Regions from separate parts of the Vibrio sp. THAF64 genome, predicted to be linked through region 3. Evidence: predicted binding sites of a transcription regulator. Region 3 holds the regulator's gene; each other region holds the start of a gene.

Region 1 (4,792 bases), 350 kb from region 3:
GAGTGGTCCCTTTTGCGGTTACCCATTCACCGTCTATATAAGGTTGGATAGGATCTTTAGTGAAGTCATGATCCGTGTCTTCATTCTTTTGCGGCACCATATCGATGTGTGCTTGAAGAACTACGCCCTTCTTGTTTTCCATGCCAGGTGTTGCTGGCTTTTTAATGAAAACATTGCCCGTCGGATCGCGACGGACATCTAGGCCTTGCTCAGTCGCCCAGCCCACAATGTATTGAGCGAGCGCTTCTTCATGTTTAGAAGGGTGAGGGATAGAGCAGATCTTATCGAAAAACTGCCATAATGGTGCAGGTGATAAGTTGCTGATTTCAGAATGGAATTCAGACACGGATGACTCCTTAATCATAATAATGCCAGATCTTGTTAGGTAATTGCGTTAATTAAACGAACAAAAAACCAAATCTGACCTATTGGGTAGAGAGGCACAGAATAGCACTACCTAAGGTTAGGTAGTAGTAAAAGCAGAAACGAAATGTTTCGCTGTCATCACAGAACCTAGATTCAATGATTTTTCCATGTGAGACTGTATTCTTATTGAGTGTAATAAAAGTAATATCTAAATTAATATTTCTGTAATTTAATTACTAAAATCATTTGATCTGAGTCATTTTTTGAAATTTATGTGACTTTTGTCACTTTTGTTGTTGTAATTAATTTTCTTTGGGGTATATTAGTAACCAACTTCGAAAGCGAAGAGAAAATGCTCAAAGGATGAGTCCGATTTGTCGCCTCCAAGGAACTGAGAAATCAATATTTGTTATCTGTTTTCATTGATTTAGAAGGTGATAGTTATGAAAGGTTTACCAAGTGCAACATTCTGGATAAACAACTCTGTTTACACTGGCAATTTTGCATATCCAACGAGCTTCGGTTACTAATTCCGAGCTTGTGACTCTCGAACAAGTTTGTTCACCCCTATAATTGGAATTTTATTACAGCTCCTAATTTGCTGACATGATTCAACCGCCACTCAATTTGAGTGGCGTTTTTTTATCTGCTGAAAATGTCTGCCGCAATGGCATGATTTCTCTATTCTCATCAGCTTTGCTTCATTTTATTCGCATAAACACATATCCAATCTCGTTTCAGGGCTTTTTCTTCAATGTAAGTTTACGACATGGTTGAAAAAATCACCTTTCAAAGGCTCGTAGGTACATCACTGTTATGTATTGAACTAATAGGATTTTTTACTAATGTTCACTTAGGTGGGGCGTTTGAGAGCAAGTTTTACAGATAGAAATATTGATTAGAGTCCTAATTCTATCTGGAATTTGCCATTTGTAGACTTTATAATCCCGCCAATCGATTACGCAACCGTTTACTTTTACCCTTTGGAATTCGATTATGTTCGAAAAAATATTCAAGCTCAGTGAACACGGAACGAATGTAAAAACTGAGATCATAGCCGGTATGACAACCTTCCTTACCATGGCTTACATCATCTTTGTAAACCCGGCTATTTTAGCTGATGCCGGTATGGATCGTGGTGCTGTCTTCGTCGCGACCTGTTTAGCGGCGGCTATCGGCTGTTTCATCATGGGCTTTGTCGCTAACTACCCAATCGCCCAGGCTCCGGGAATGGGGCTGAACGCCTTTTTCACCTACGCCGTTGTTCTTGGTATGGGATATACATGGCAAGTTGCATTAGCAGCAGTATTTGTATCCGGTGTGCTATTCATTCTATTGAGTGTGTTTAAGATCCGAGAGTGGATCATAAACTCCATCCCACTTTCTTTGCGCACGGGTATTTCGGCGGGTATTGGCTTGTTCTTGGCATTTATCGCGTTAAAGAATGCAGGTATCGTGGTTGATAACCCGGCGACACTTGTTTCTCTTGGCTCGATTACTTCGTTACCTGCAGTACTAGCTTCAATTGGCTTCTTCCTGACTATTGCACTGGTTCACCGTGGCGTAAAAGGCGCGGTGATGATCGCTATTTTGGCGGTTACTGGCTTAGGTTTAGCGTTTGGTGATGTGCAATGGGGTGGCATCATGTCAACGCCACCAAGCATTGCACCGACCTTCATGCAGTTGGATTTTTCTGCAGTATTTGAGATCGGTATGATTTCAGTGGTTTTTGCTTTCCTTTTCGTCGACTTATTTGATACTGCTGGCACGCTGGTTGGTGTGTCTCAAAAAGCAGGTCTGATGGATAAAGATGGTAAAATTCCTCGTCTGAATAAAGCACTTCTTGCTGACTCAACTGCTACTTCGGTAGGTGCTCTGTTGGGCACGTCAAACACGACTTCTTACATTGAGAGTGTATCTGGTGTTGCCGCTGGTGGTCGCACAGGTCTAACCGCTGTTGTAGTTGGTATTTTGTTCCTACTTGCTCTATTCTTCTCGCCATTGGCTGGTATGATCCCTGCGTATGCGACGGCTGGTGCGCTATTTTATGTGGCGATCCTCATGCTTTCTGGTTTGGTGAGCATTGATTGGCGAGACCTGACAGAAGCGGCACCAGTTGTTGTGACGTGTTTGCTGATGCCTCTGACTTTCTCTATTGCGGAAGGTATTTCTCTTGGCTTCATCGCTTACGCGGCAATCAAATTATTCAGTGGTAAAGGTCGTGACGTTTCCCTTAGTGTGTGGGTGATGTCGGCAATCTTTATCTTCAAATACATTGTTGCTTAAAGAGCTTCATCAAGGGGCTGTGCGTTCTACGTTGAGTTGAATGGACAGGCCCTCAACTTTTTATTATTAGGTTTAGAACAATGAGTAAGAAATTCATTATTACTTGGGATCAAATGCACAGTTATTGTCGTGAGCTTGCTGAGCAACAAATGCCAGCAGAGCAGTGGAAAGGTATCTGGGCGGTAAGTCGTGGTGGTCTTGTTCCAGGTGCAATTCTGGCTCGTGAACTGGGTATTCGTTACGTTGATACCATTTGTATCTCTAGCTACGACCACGATCATCAACGTGATATGAGTGTATTGAAAGCACCAGAAGGTGACGGTGAAGGTTACCTAATCGTTGAAGATTTAGTGGACAGCGGTGATACCGCTCGTAAGCTGCGTGAGCTATACCCGAAAGCAAAACTGATTGCGGTATGTGCTAAACCATCTGGTGCAGCTCTTCTTGATGACTACGTGGTTGATATCGCGCAGGAAACTTGGATCGAGCAGCCTTGGGATATGTCGATTCAGTACGCTGAGCCGATCAATCGCAAGCAAAAATAATCCTCACCGGATTGTTCAGTAAAAGAGAAATGGCCCTTAATGGGTCATTTTTTGTTGGGTTGCCATTTGCCTCTCGTGGTTTTCCCAATGTTGCCTCTCCTTTCCTATCATAACTTTTCGTGAACTAATGCAGTGAACCTTGACTCTGGCCTGCCTTTTACATCGTGACAGGTATACAATGTAGAAAATTATTCTAACTAGGCCTCCTTATGTCTGAAGAAGTGAGCAAAAACCTCTCCGAAACCCTGTTCACCAATCATAAACAAGCCAAAGAAACCTCCGCACTGACGCAATACATGCCCAGCAGCCAATCGATGTTGGATGAAAAGCGTGAACAAGATGGCTTTAAATGGTATCGAAACCTGCGTCGAATGCAGTGGGCATGGCAAGGTTTGGATCCTATTGAAGTCGAAGCGGTATTGGCAAAGATTGCGTCCTCAAAACATTCACGTACTCACGACGAGTGGCTAGATACCGTAATGGGCTACCACAGTGGGAACTGGACTTACGAGTGGACCAAGCTGGGTATGCTGCATCACAAACGTTCTAATGAATTAAAGGGTGAAGAAGCCGCCGATGAACTGTTCAATGCTTCTTTATGTTTTAGTATTGCCGGTTACCCGCATCTTAAGAATGATAATCTGGCAACTCAGGCTCAGGTTCTTGCCAGCAATGCGTATACGGAAGCCTCCAAGAAAACAAAATATATCGTTAAGCAGATAGAAATTCCCTACCAGAATAAACGCATAATCGCCCATCTTCATTTGACCAAAACCGATAAGCCGCAACCTGTGGTGATGGTCAGTGCGGGGCTGGATAGCTTACAAACCGACATGTGGAAGTTGTTCCGTGACCATTTAGCGAAAAAAGACATCGCAATGTTGACTGTCGATATGCCTTCAGTTGGGCATAGCAGTCATTGGACGCTAACAGAAGATACCTCTTGCATCCACCAAGCGGTATTGAACGAACTGTTTAATATTCCTTGGGTTGATCATCATAGGGTAGGGTTGATTGGGTTTCGGTTTGGCGGCAATGCTCTAGTCAGACTGTCTTTTATGGAGCCAGATAAGATTAAAGCGTGTGTCAGCTTAGGAGCTCCGATTCACGATGTACTTTCTTCACCGGAAAAGTTGAAGAAAATGCCGAAAATGTACCTTGATGTTTTAGCATCGCGCTTAGGGAAGAACGCGGTAGACGTCAACAGTTTGGCGGGTCAGTTGATGGCTTGGTCGCTTAAGGTGCAGGGCATTTTATCTAACCGTAAAACTAAGGTGCCTATTCTGGCAATGAGCCTCGAAAGCGATCCGGTTTCACCCTACAGTGATAACCAGCTGGTTGCCTTGTTTAGTGATTACGGAAAAGCGAAGAAAATCAGTGCAAAAACAATTACACAAGGATATGAGCAATCCCTCGATTTGGCGATTAAGTGGTTGGAGGACGAGCTAATTAGATGACAAATCTAATAAATTAGGCAAGACTCATATAAGGGCAATACCCAAACTAAGCAGTCCTGTTTATTTGCTCGTCATAATTACAACGAATAATCATTACAGATATTGAATATGGAGATTCATTATGTCTGAACAGCCAAA
Region 2 (4,792 bases), 430 kb from region 3:
CCCAAGCAAGGAGCGCAAGCGCCAGAATACAACCGCCACCCATTGCTTGAGCAAGCTGTTTTAGGCTGAGTTGTTTGAGTGATTTGAAACAGAAAGGAAGTAAACATATTGAAGCGACCACAAAGCGTAAACCGACAAAGCCAAATGGCGGTAAACCTTGAATCGTTTCTTTGGAAAAAATCCACCCTAAACCGGCCAATGCGGTAGTGGCAACAAGAATCCAAGCGGCTTTGCTTTCTGAGTTCAATACAAATTCTCTTTAATTATTATTCTGTTAATTCGGGAATTTCCGATAGTCGCAGATTTGTTCAAGAATTACCAAGAAAAGTCTAATCCTATTTTCGTGCCCAATATTATATATACAGAGAATATGGTGGCACTTGATGAAAAAAATCCCCGATACCAAAGTCTCATGGTACTCAACATGTGCATTTCTTTACTTGCCGCATCACTAGACGTTATTCAGGCACCTCGACAACCACTGTATAACACTGTATGAAAAATTGTGTTTTAGATCACATTTCCTCATACTTCTATCTCATCGCAACGCTAGAATAGAAATAAAAATTAATGCTTAAAAACAAACAGTTAAACAAAAAACTTCAGATACCACGCAAAATAAACGTACAAAAAGACAACAAATATTGCTTGATCAACTGACACAATTAAACTACTGTATAGACATACAGCATGTATGTAAGGACAGTAATTATGTTTCAGGTACACACTACAAATCGCTCAGTTTCTAAATTCAATGTATTGGCTCAACCAACTCAACCAATGAACATTGCAGACTCGACGCTCAGCCGTTTAGCAGGGTTGTCTAACCAGAAACAATGGATCTTGTTCACTGCCGAATGCCCTCGTCCAGATTACGAACAGTTCTCTTCATACAATGTCAGCTGTAAAAAGATCATTCAGATGAAGTCTTCGCAAACACAGTCAGAGTTTGAAATCGTAGTCAAAGCAATTAAATCCGGTAATGCCAGCGCTGTTGTCGCATCAGATAATATTGAACTCGTAGAACAATCATTGCTTCGTGATCTCGCGAGCCAATACCATTGCGAAGTCTTCTTTGTTGAAAGCCACAATCAATTCCACTAATTTCATTTGCACTGTCTTCTGCCTCTCTTTTCGAGAGGCTTTTTTGTTTTTAGCTAATTTCTAATTCCTAAAGAACATTTACAAGCAAACGTTTGCTTTTTCTCTGGAAGGTTAATTTAGTTCTGGTATGATTCTCTGCAAATCGATTGCCTCTCGCCGGCAACCTTCCATTTTTGACAAAGATAGGAATGTCTAAATGAGTCTCGCTGATCAAGTTCTTGCTGTTAATGATGATCTTCCCATTCGTACCAACAAACCCGTTCATAGTGGCAAAGTACGCTCTGTATACTGGCTAACAGAGGAAGACAGCCAACGTCTGATTAAGGAAAAAGGCTACGATGTTGCGGAAGATGCACCGCTTGCCATCATGGTTATCAGCGACCGCATCTCTGCATTCGACTGTATCTGGCACGGACAAGGCGGATTAAAGGGCGTACCCGGTAAAGGGGCGGCACTCAACGCGATTTCCAATCACTGGTTTAAGCTCTTCAAAGAGAACGGTCTGGCGGACAGCCATATCTTGGATATTCCTCACCCTTTGGTTTGGATCGTTCAGAAAGCGAAACCAATCATGATTGAAGCGATTTGTCGTCAGTACATTACTGGCTCAATGTGGCGCGCTTACGACAAAGGCGAACGTGACTTCTGCGGAATCCAGCTACCAGAAGGCTTAGAGAAAGACACCGCGTTACCTGAGCTTTTGATGACACCGTCAACTAAAGGCATTCTGAAAGGCATTCCCGGTGTCCCGGAAGCTGACGATGTGAATATCACGCGTCAGAACATTGAAGATAACTTTGCTGCGTTCAACTTCTCTAGCGCGAACGATATCAGCCTGTATGAAAAACTGCTGAGCGAAGGGTTTGCTGTGATCAGTAATGCTCTGTCTCAAGTTGAGCAAATCTTCGTTGATACCAAGTTTGAATTTGGTTATGTGCACGATGCCTCAGGCAATGAAAAGCTGATTTACATGGATGAAGTGGGCACACCAGACTCTTCTCGTATTTGGGATGAGCAAGAATACAAAAACGGTCATATTGTTGAAAACTCTAAAGAAGGCTTCCGCCAGTTCTTACTTAACCACTTCCCTGATCCTGATATTCTGCTTAACAAAGAACGTATGCCTGAGCGTGAAGCTTTAGCGCGCGATAACGAGCTTCCGCTTGAGGCGCTGATGGAGATTTCACAGACCTATACAGGCATCGCAGAGAAGATCACCGGGCAACCGATCAAACTGAGTGCCAATCCGAAACAAGAAATTATCGATGTACTGAGCAGAGAATACGGCTTGGTTGACTAATCAATGACGCCCAAGTCATCACTTGGGCGTCTTTCTCTAACTTACTATCCCTTAAAACCTTCTACGGTTCCCTGTTCAATGTAAGCCTGAGCCAAATGCCCTACAAAGCAACGGCCCGGATTATCTCCTAGTATCCATTCTTCCGGCGTAAACAATTCAAACAAACCAAAGCTTGCCAATGCTGGAATGGCTAATTTTAAATCCTGCACAACTTCGCCACGCTCCCCTTCGTTGTATCTGATTATATTGTGCAGCATCGCCCCAACGGTTCCGGTTGGAATCATAGTGCCATCTTTCAATGTTACGATCGGCAGTACCTGACCTTCGGCAACTATTTTGTGGTTAACCGCCGAAAGCTGCTGCGCTAGAGATGTATTCTTATCCATTTTTCAATCCTCTTTTGATTACTGTTACGTGGGGTTGCCAAGTCATAACGCTTGAAACCTCAAACACAGGGATAGAATAACGGCTAACGAATAGGCATAATTTCTTTAAATAGACATAATATTTACTTATTACGCCATATGAATTGCATTGAAATATTGAAGATTCATCACCCAGCGGCATCCGAAACCGAATGGCACCAGCATGAGTATGCGCAGCTTTACTGGGTGAGCAAGGGTATATTTACGATTGAAACAAGTGATCAGCAATGGACGATTACTCCCGCATGTCTTGGCTGGATTCCTCCCCATTTACAACACAGATCTGATGTTGTGGCTGACATAGAAGCTGTCATGATCTACGTACCTTCAACTTGGCTCAATGCCTTTCCGCAACAAGCGAAGGTCATTCAATCCAACACTCTTATTCAAGCTCTCATTGAGCGAATTACCCATTTCAACTTATCGGCGATGACAGAGCCTCAACAGCGACAGTTTCAAGTTCTGCTGGATGAGATTCACCTTGCCCCTGCGAGTAATCTCTATTTACCTCTACCCAAGGAGGCAAAAATGCGCCAAATCGCCGATACCCTATTAGCAACACCAGATGACGCCCGCTCGCAAACAGAATTAGCGCATGATTTTGGTACCAGCACACGGACTTTGAGTCGGCTGTTCAAGAAAGAAACCGGGATGGCTTTTGGGTTCTGGCGACAACAAGCCAGACTCGTCAGCTCATTGCCTATGTTGGAAAAAGGCTTAAGTATCACTTGCGTCGCACTGTCTTGTGGGTACAGTAACACCAGCAGCTTTATCACTGCTTTTAAAGCACGTTTTGGCGTCACTCCCAGTGTGTATTTCGGTTCACAGTAGTGGCGTATCAGTGTCTGTCACAACTCGTAATCGAGGCCAGTTTTCCATCCAGCGCTTACTTTTCACCCTTTGATGAAACAATGCTTGAGAGCGCTTAGGGTTGTGCGTCACTTTCAAAGCGAACAAGCTATCAAAACCAAATGATGAAAGGCACTGGTATTCTCCACGCGCAAGCTGTCTAATTGCCACCGCGGTTTCTTTTTCCGGCCAGAAACTCATGGCATCAATCAAATCCGTATACGCGCGATCACCATTGCGCTCATGCATCATGGCTTGGTTTCTAACCTGCCAGTTCGCGTCCGGCATCAACTCCTGAAGCTCTAATTCGTAGGCCTTGTATCGTTCTGGGTCGGATTCATCCAAATCAAAATAGATGACATCAAGATCGTTGAGTAGTGTCGGGGTTTCTTTGTTATGTAACGCATCCCACACTAGGTTTCTGACAAATCCTGCGGCTAAGAAAACATGGGGGATCTCAGATTCAGCAACACACGCTAAAGCGCGCATCCGAAAACTGTCTTTTTCAATCCATTGGATTATCTGGTCGCTGTGGTTTTCCATTTCATTCTTCTGAATTTCTCATTCTGCCTAATCCTAGCATGACGTGGTTAAACGGTTCCTAGATAAATCGACCACTTACAACTGACAGAATTTTTGATCAGGCTCGTATCTAATTTAAGCCATCAAAGGTATAACTTGCCCGTCTTTCTTTTCCGGCCTTTTCAATGGATTACGTTGCCCTTTCTCGAATCAGTTTAAAGCACCTGACGGTATTACATGTACTATTAAGTACGCACAGTGTCAGTGGTACCGCTCAAGTTCTATGTGTTACCCCATCAAGCGTCAGTAAAACACTCAGTCAGCTTAGAGAACAACTTAAGGATGAACTTTTTTATCGGGAAGGAACGTCACTGGTCCCCACCCCCTTTGCGCTGTCCGTTGCCAAAGACGTACACAAGATCCTTGCTTGTATGAACGGAATTCTCCATCAAGGGGAGTTTGAACCGAAGAATTTTTCCGGAACGGTATCGCTATCGATGCGCGAGAGTACCTTCGAGCTTTTTTCCGAGCGAATTACCGAAATCGGTCGTGAGTTAACGTCAGCTAACATCCAGATTTTCGCCAAAGAAGA
Region 3 (4,792 bases):
AAGCATCACTAAGTCAATCGCATGATTTTGTAGCGTGTCGCGCATTTGCTCGCCGCTTTCGGCTTCGCTGACCTGATAACCTTCATTTTGAAAGTACCCAACCAACTTGCTGCGAGTCACTGCGTCATCTTCAACTACTAATACGTGATAGCTCATTTACACCACTTAATTACACTTGGAATTGTCTTCACTTGTATTCTATTCATAATCAGTAACAATTCTAGTCTTTGTCCGCTTACTATCCAGAAACCTGAGTGTTTATTGATTCAAAACAAACCTAGTCTCTGGCGTTCATAACTTTCCATTTTTGCACTCAACCTGAAACAACCACCATTACCGCTATTCATTTTTATTCGTTAAACTAATAGGTAGAATTTTCAGGAGTCTGAACTAATGCAAGAAATCAAAGCATTCAACGAAAAACGTGCCGAAATATACTGGTGGCTGTCGAGCCTTTATGCCAAAGAGCTCACAGAAGATAACCTTCAGCAGTATCACTCAGCAGAGATCCGATCTTTCTTGACCGGACTTGGTGAAAACTCCCACCTTAAGCCAGCAATAGAGCGCGTAATTGACGCATTAAATCGACTGATGGATCGCGATGATGCACAACTGGAACTCGCCGCTGATTTCTGCGATTTGTTTCTAAAGTCAGATAAGGATTCCGCACTGCCTTACGCGTCAATGTACATTGGCAAGTCTGGCCTGCTCAATGATCAGCCTGCTACTGATATGGAAAAGCTGATGGCAGAGCATGGCATCGAGGTCGAAAAGGGTCTTAATGAACCAGCTGACCATATCGCTATTGAGCTCGATTTCCTTGGCAATCTGATCATCCGTTCTAATGAGTTAGAGCAAGACCGACATATGGAAGAAGCGTTTTCAGAGCAAGAGCAATTTATCCAGCAACAGCTCCTCAGCTGGATTCCACAATTTAGTAAAAAGTGTCAGGCGTTAGATGAGTTTGGATTTTATTCTGCAGTTTCATTGCTGTTGATCGCCTTTCTTGAGTTGGATTGTGCCTATCTGAAAGGCGAGTAACCATATAGTAATTGTGTGATACATAACTTATCACTGTTACGTTTTTTATTTGCTCTTCTGTTGTTTGCGGTCTAAAATCGTGACCGCAAACGATAAAAACGAATGAACTAGAGACAAACCGCTGAATACAGCGGTTTTTGTGTTTCTGATACTTTCTGCCAAATTATTCTACAATCTGAATATGCTTCCTGGCAGTCATCGACAGGACAGAACCTTATGGCCACTATAAAAGACGTGGCACGCTTAGCTGGCGTGTCTACTACAACCGTTTCTCACGTAATTAACAAAACTCGCTTTGTTGCTGAAGCGACTCAGGAAAAGGTAATGGAAGCCGTTACCGAACTGAATTACGCCCCCAGTGCTGTTGCCCGTAGCTTAAAGTGCAACAGTACACGCACCATTGGTATGCTTGTTACTCAATCTACCAATCTGTTCTTTTCTGAAGTCATCGATGGTGTTGAGAGCTACTGTTATCGTCAAGGCTACACTTTGATCTTGTGTAACACTGGTGGTATTTACGAAAAGCAACGCGACTACATTCGCATGCTGGCAGAAAAGCGTGTCGATGGCATTTTGGTTATGTGTTCTGACCTGACTGAAGAACTGAGCGAAATGCTGGACCGCCATAAAGACATCCCAAAAGTAGTTATGGACTGGGGCCCTGAGAGTTCTCAAGCCGATAAGATCATTGATAACTCAGAAGAAGGTGGCTACCTCGCGACGAAATACCTTATCGATAACGGTCACAAAGACATTGCTTGCTTAAGCGGACACTTTGAAAAGGCAGCTTGTCAGGAACGCATCCTAGGATTCCGTCGTGCAATGGATGAAGCGAATCTAACCGTGAAAGAAGATTGGATTCTTGAAGGTAACTTCGAATGTGATACTGCGGTATTAGCGGCAGACAAAATTGTCGCCATGGACGACAAGCCAACCGCAGTATTCTGCTTCAACGATACTATGGCACTTGGCTTAATGAGTCGTCTACAGCAGAAAGGTATTCGCGTACCTGAAGATATTTCTGTGATTGGTTACGATAACATTGAGCTTGCAGAGTACTTCTCACCACCGCTAACAACGGTTCACCAACCTAAACGTCGTGTTGGTAAAAACGCGTTTGAAATCCTTCTAGAGCGTATCAAGGACAAAGAACACGAAAAGCGTGTATTCGAAATGCACCCTGAAATTGTCGTGCGTGATACGGTGTACAACTTAAACAAATAGCATGCTCAATAGTCCGACTAATAACTCAATCTATTAGTCGGACATATCATTTTCACGCAATTTCCTTGAACCAAGATCACATTTGATCAATAGAGATGTGATACTTACCTCAAATTTTATTTATCCTTAAAATGTTCGACTAATGCCACGAACAGGGCAAACCACTTCGAAAGAGTGGGACGCAAAGCTTCCGGCCTGACTCAGGAGACTGAAAGGTAGCGGGGTTGCCGATGGGCAAAAATGCAAACGATCCGTATCGTTTAAAACAGTACACTGTAATTGTTATCTAGAGCTAAGTAACTAACGTGTGAGTTTTATTTCGGTATGACACCTTACTGACACTTTATCTGCATTATTTTGCTATTCTCTCGGACCTGAATTTGGTGGCGTATAATAATATACACCGAGATAACACAGCATGGATAAACCAATACTTAAAGACTCGATGCGGCTTTTTGATCAGCTTGGTCGTATAAAATCGCGTTCGATGTTCGGCGGATTCGGAATCTTCGCAGACGACACAATGTTCGCATTGGTGGTCAACGATAAGCTTCACATCCGCGCGGATGACAAACTGGCTAGTCAATTCAAATCTGAAGGCTTAGAACCCTACGTTTATAAAAAACGAGGTTTTCCGGTCGTTACCAAATATTTCGCTTTAACTGACGATGTGGCTTCCTGCCCAACTCGTGCTCTCGCCCTCGCACAAAGTGCATTGGCGATAGCTAAGAAAGAGAAAACGTCGCAGGCTAAAACACGACCAAATCGCCTCAAAGACCTACCGAACCTCCGTCTGGCAACAGAACGAATGCTAAAGAAAGCAGGTATCGATAGCGTTGAAAACCTTGAAGAGGCAGGTTCAGTAGAAGCGTTTAGGGCCATTCAGGCAACGCACTCTGCTGAGGTCTCTCTTGAATTGCTATGGGCGCTTGAAGGGGCGATTAACGGAAAACACTGGTCAGTGATTCCACCAGAGCGACGACAAGAGCTGGTCAACAAACTGAACAACTGATCGACAAAATTGATGAAAAGCCAACCACTCAGGTTGGCTTTTTTATTGTTTGTGAAATTTAATCTTTGCCAAACGGTTCTTATTTGTTAACAATTTTTATTGAGTCGAAAGCCTGAGACTCGAAACAGAGGAAGTCGTTATGAATAAGAAACTTGTGTTGGGTGTCCTGCTGGTTGGCCTGATCGTTTTTCTCGGTATTAACTTTGGTCAATACCTCACCTTAGAAAACGCGAAAGCCCAACAAATAGCGCTTTCTGAATACATCAATAACAACTTTGTGCTTGCAGCCGTTACTTATTTCTTGGCTTATGTCGCCATTACCGCCTTTTCGATCCCTGGTGCAGCGGTGGTCACTCTCCTCGGCGCAGCTTTGTTTGGTTTCTGGACCAGTCTACTACTTGTTTCTTTTGCCAGTACCATAGGTGCGACACTAGCCTTTTTGAGCAGTCGTTTCCTCTTGCGTGACTGGGTTCAGAGTAAGTTTGGTGACAAGCTGAATGCCATCAACCAAGGCGTTGAAAGAGACGGTGCTTTTTACTTGTTTTCATTGCGCCTGATCCCCGTGTTCCCGTTTTTCCTGATCAACCTTCTAATGGGTCTGACACCACTTTCAACAGCGAGATTTTATCTCGTTAGCCAGTTAGGTATGCTGCCAGGCACTGCGGTGTATCTGAATGCAGGTACACAATTGGCACAAATTGACAGCTTGTCAGGAATCGTATCTCCGTCTGTCTTAGCCTCATTCGCACTACTAGGGCTTTTCCCTGTCATTGCTAAATGGGTGATGGCAAAAATTAAAGGCGCGCCTCAAGCACAAAATGGGAGCCCTTCTTGAAGATATTCACCGCCAATAACCCACCAGAAGCTCACATTGTTTGCGAGCTTCTTAAATCAAACTGCATTCCATGTGAAGTGCGAGGAGAAGGTATGTTTGGCTTGCAGGGTGAAGTCCCTTTCGGTGAAAACTCCCAACCCTATATATGGCTTCTCGATAGCAAGATGTATAATCAAGCCAGCGCTATCATTGAACAATATATGCAGCAAACACTGGTTGGCTCGGAATGGCAATGTGAGGAATGCGGAGAAACTAACGAAGCACAATTCGCTATCTGCTGGCAGTGTGGTGCCGCTGGCCCTGCTTAGTTGGTAATGGCTTGTTGTTTAATGAAGGCAATAGAGTGTTGATTAAATTCTTCTGGACGCTCTACGTTGCACACGTGGCCACAATCGGGAATTTCCAGTAGCGTACTTTTCTGGTGCGCTGCGACCATTTCTTTGACCGGGCGAATAAACATGTAGTCCCTTTCCCCCATTAGATACAATGTAGGAATTGGTAATTCACGCTCTTTAAAGTATCGCATCATCGGATTCACATCAGCCGTGAGAATAAACCAACGTTTAAACTCTTTCTGGCATAGCTTCTTCGCTTCGCGGATAAACAGGTGGCGGGATTCTTTTTGTGTACGCTGTGGCATGACGATATAAGCAAATAAGCTGTACAACCACATATAAGGC

Evidence for each region. The regulator PurR, encoded in region 3, represses purine synthesis genes. The targets are predictions, from matches to a motif close to TNANGNAAACGTTTNCNTNA.
Region 1: a site for PurR is predicted at 1,325-1,344, ahead of FIU99_RS12975 (NCS2 family permease). Genes of this name have one in related genera too.
Region 2: a site for PurR is predicted at 1,185-1,204, ahead of FIU99_RS09110 (phosphoribosylaminoimidazolesuccinocarboxamide synthase). Genes of this name have one in related genera too.

The regions. Positions count from the first base shown of each region.
Region 1 is NZ_CP045355.1:2,777,114-2,781,905, reverse strand. Features, by position in the region: gene FIU99_RS12980 (aminoacyl-histidine dipeptidase) at 1-346, opposite strand, end outside; gene FIU99_RS12975 (NCS2 family permease) at 1,363-2,652, shown strand; gene tet(34) (oxytetracycline resistance phosphoribosyltransferase domain-containing protein Tet(34)) at 2,733-3,197, shown strand; gene frsA (esterase FrsA) at 3,407-4,654, shown strand; gene crl (sigma factor-binding protein Crl) at 4,776-4,792, shown strand, end outside.
Region 2 is NZ_CP045355.1:1,994,741-1,999,532, forward strand. Features, by position in the region: gene FIU99_RS09100 (DMT family transporter) at 1-247, opposite strand, end outside; gene FIU99_RS09105 (SulA-like leucine-rich domain-containing protein) at 712-1,104, shown strand; gene FIU99_RS09110 (phosphoribosylaminoimidazolesuccinocarboxamide synthase) at 1,301-2,404, shown strand; gene FIU99_RS09115 (hypothetical protein) at 2,449-2,790, opposite strand; gene FIU99_RS09120 (helix-turn-helix domain-containing protein) at 2,947-3,660, shown strand; gene FIU99_RS09125 (nucleotidyltransferase family protein) at 3,652-4,221, opposite strand; gene FIU99_RS09130 (LysR family transcriptional regulator) at 4,386-4,792, shown strand, end outside.
Region 3 is NZ_CP045355.1:2,426,344-2,431,135, forward strand. Features, by position in the region: gene torR (two-component system response regulator TorR) at 1-156, opposite strand, end outside; gene torD (molecular chaperone TorD) at 394-1,041, shown strand; gene purR (HTH-type transcriptional repressor PurR) at 1,258-2,265, shown strand; cyclic di-GMP riboswitch class I at 2,411-2,497, shown strand; gene FIU99_RS11095 (TfoX/Sxy family DNA transformation protein) at 2,684-3,277, shown strand; gene FIU99_RS11100 (TVP38/TMEM64 family protein) at 3,417-4,112, shown strand; gene FIU99_RS11105 (DUF2007 domain-containing protein) at 4,109-4,420, shown strand; gene FIU99_RS11110 (alpha/beta fold hydrolase) at 4,417-4,792, opposite strand, start outside.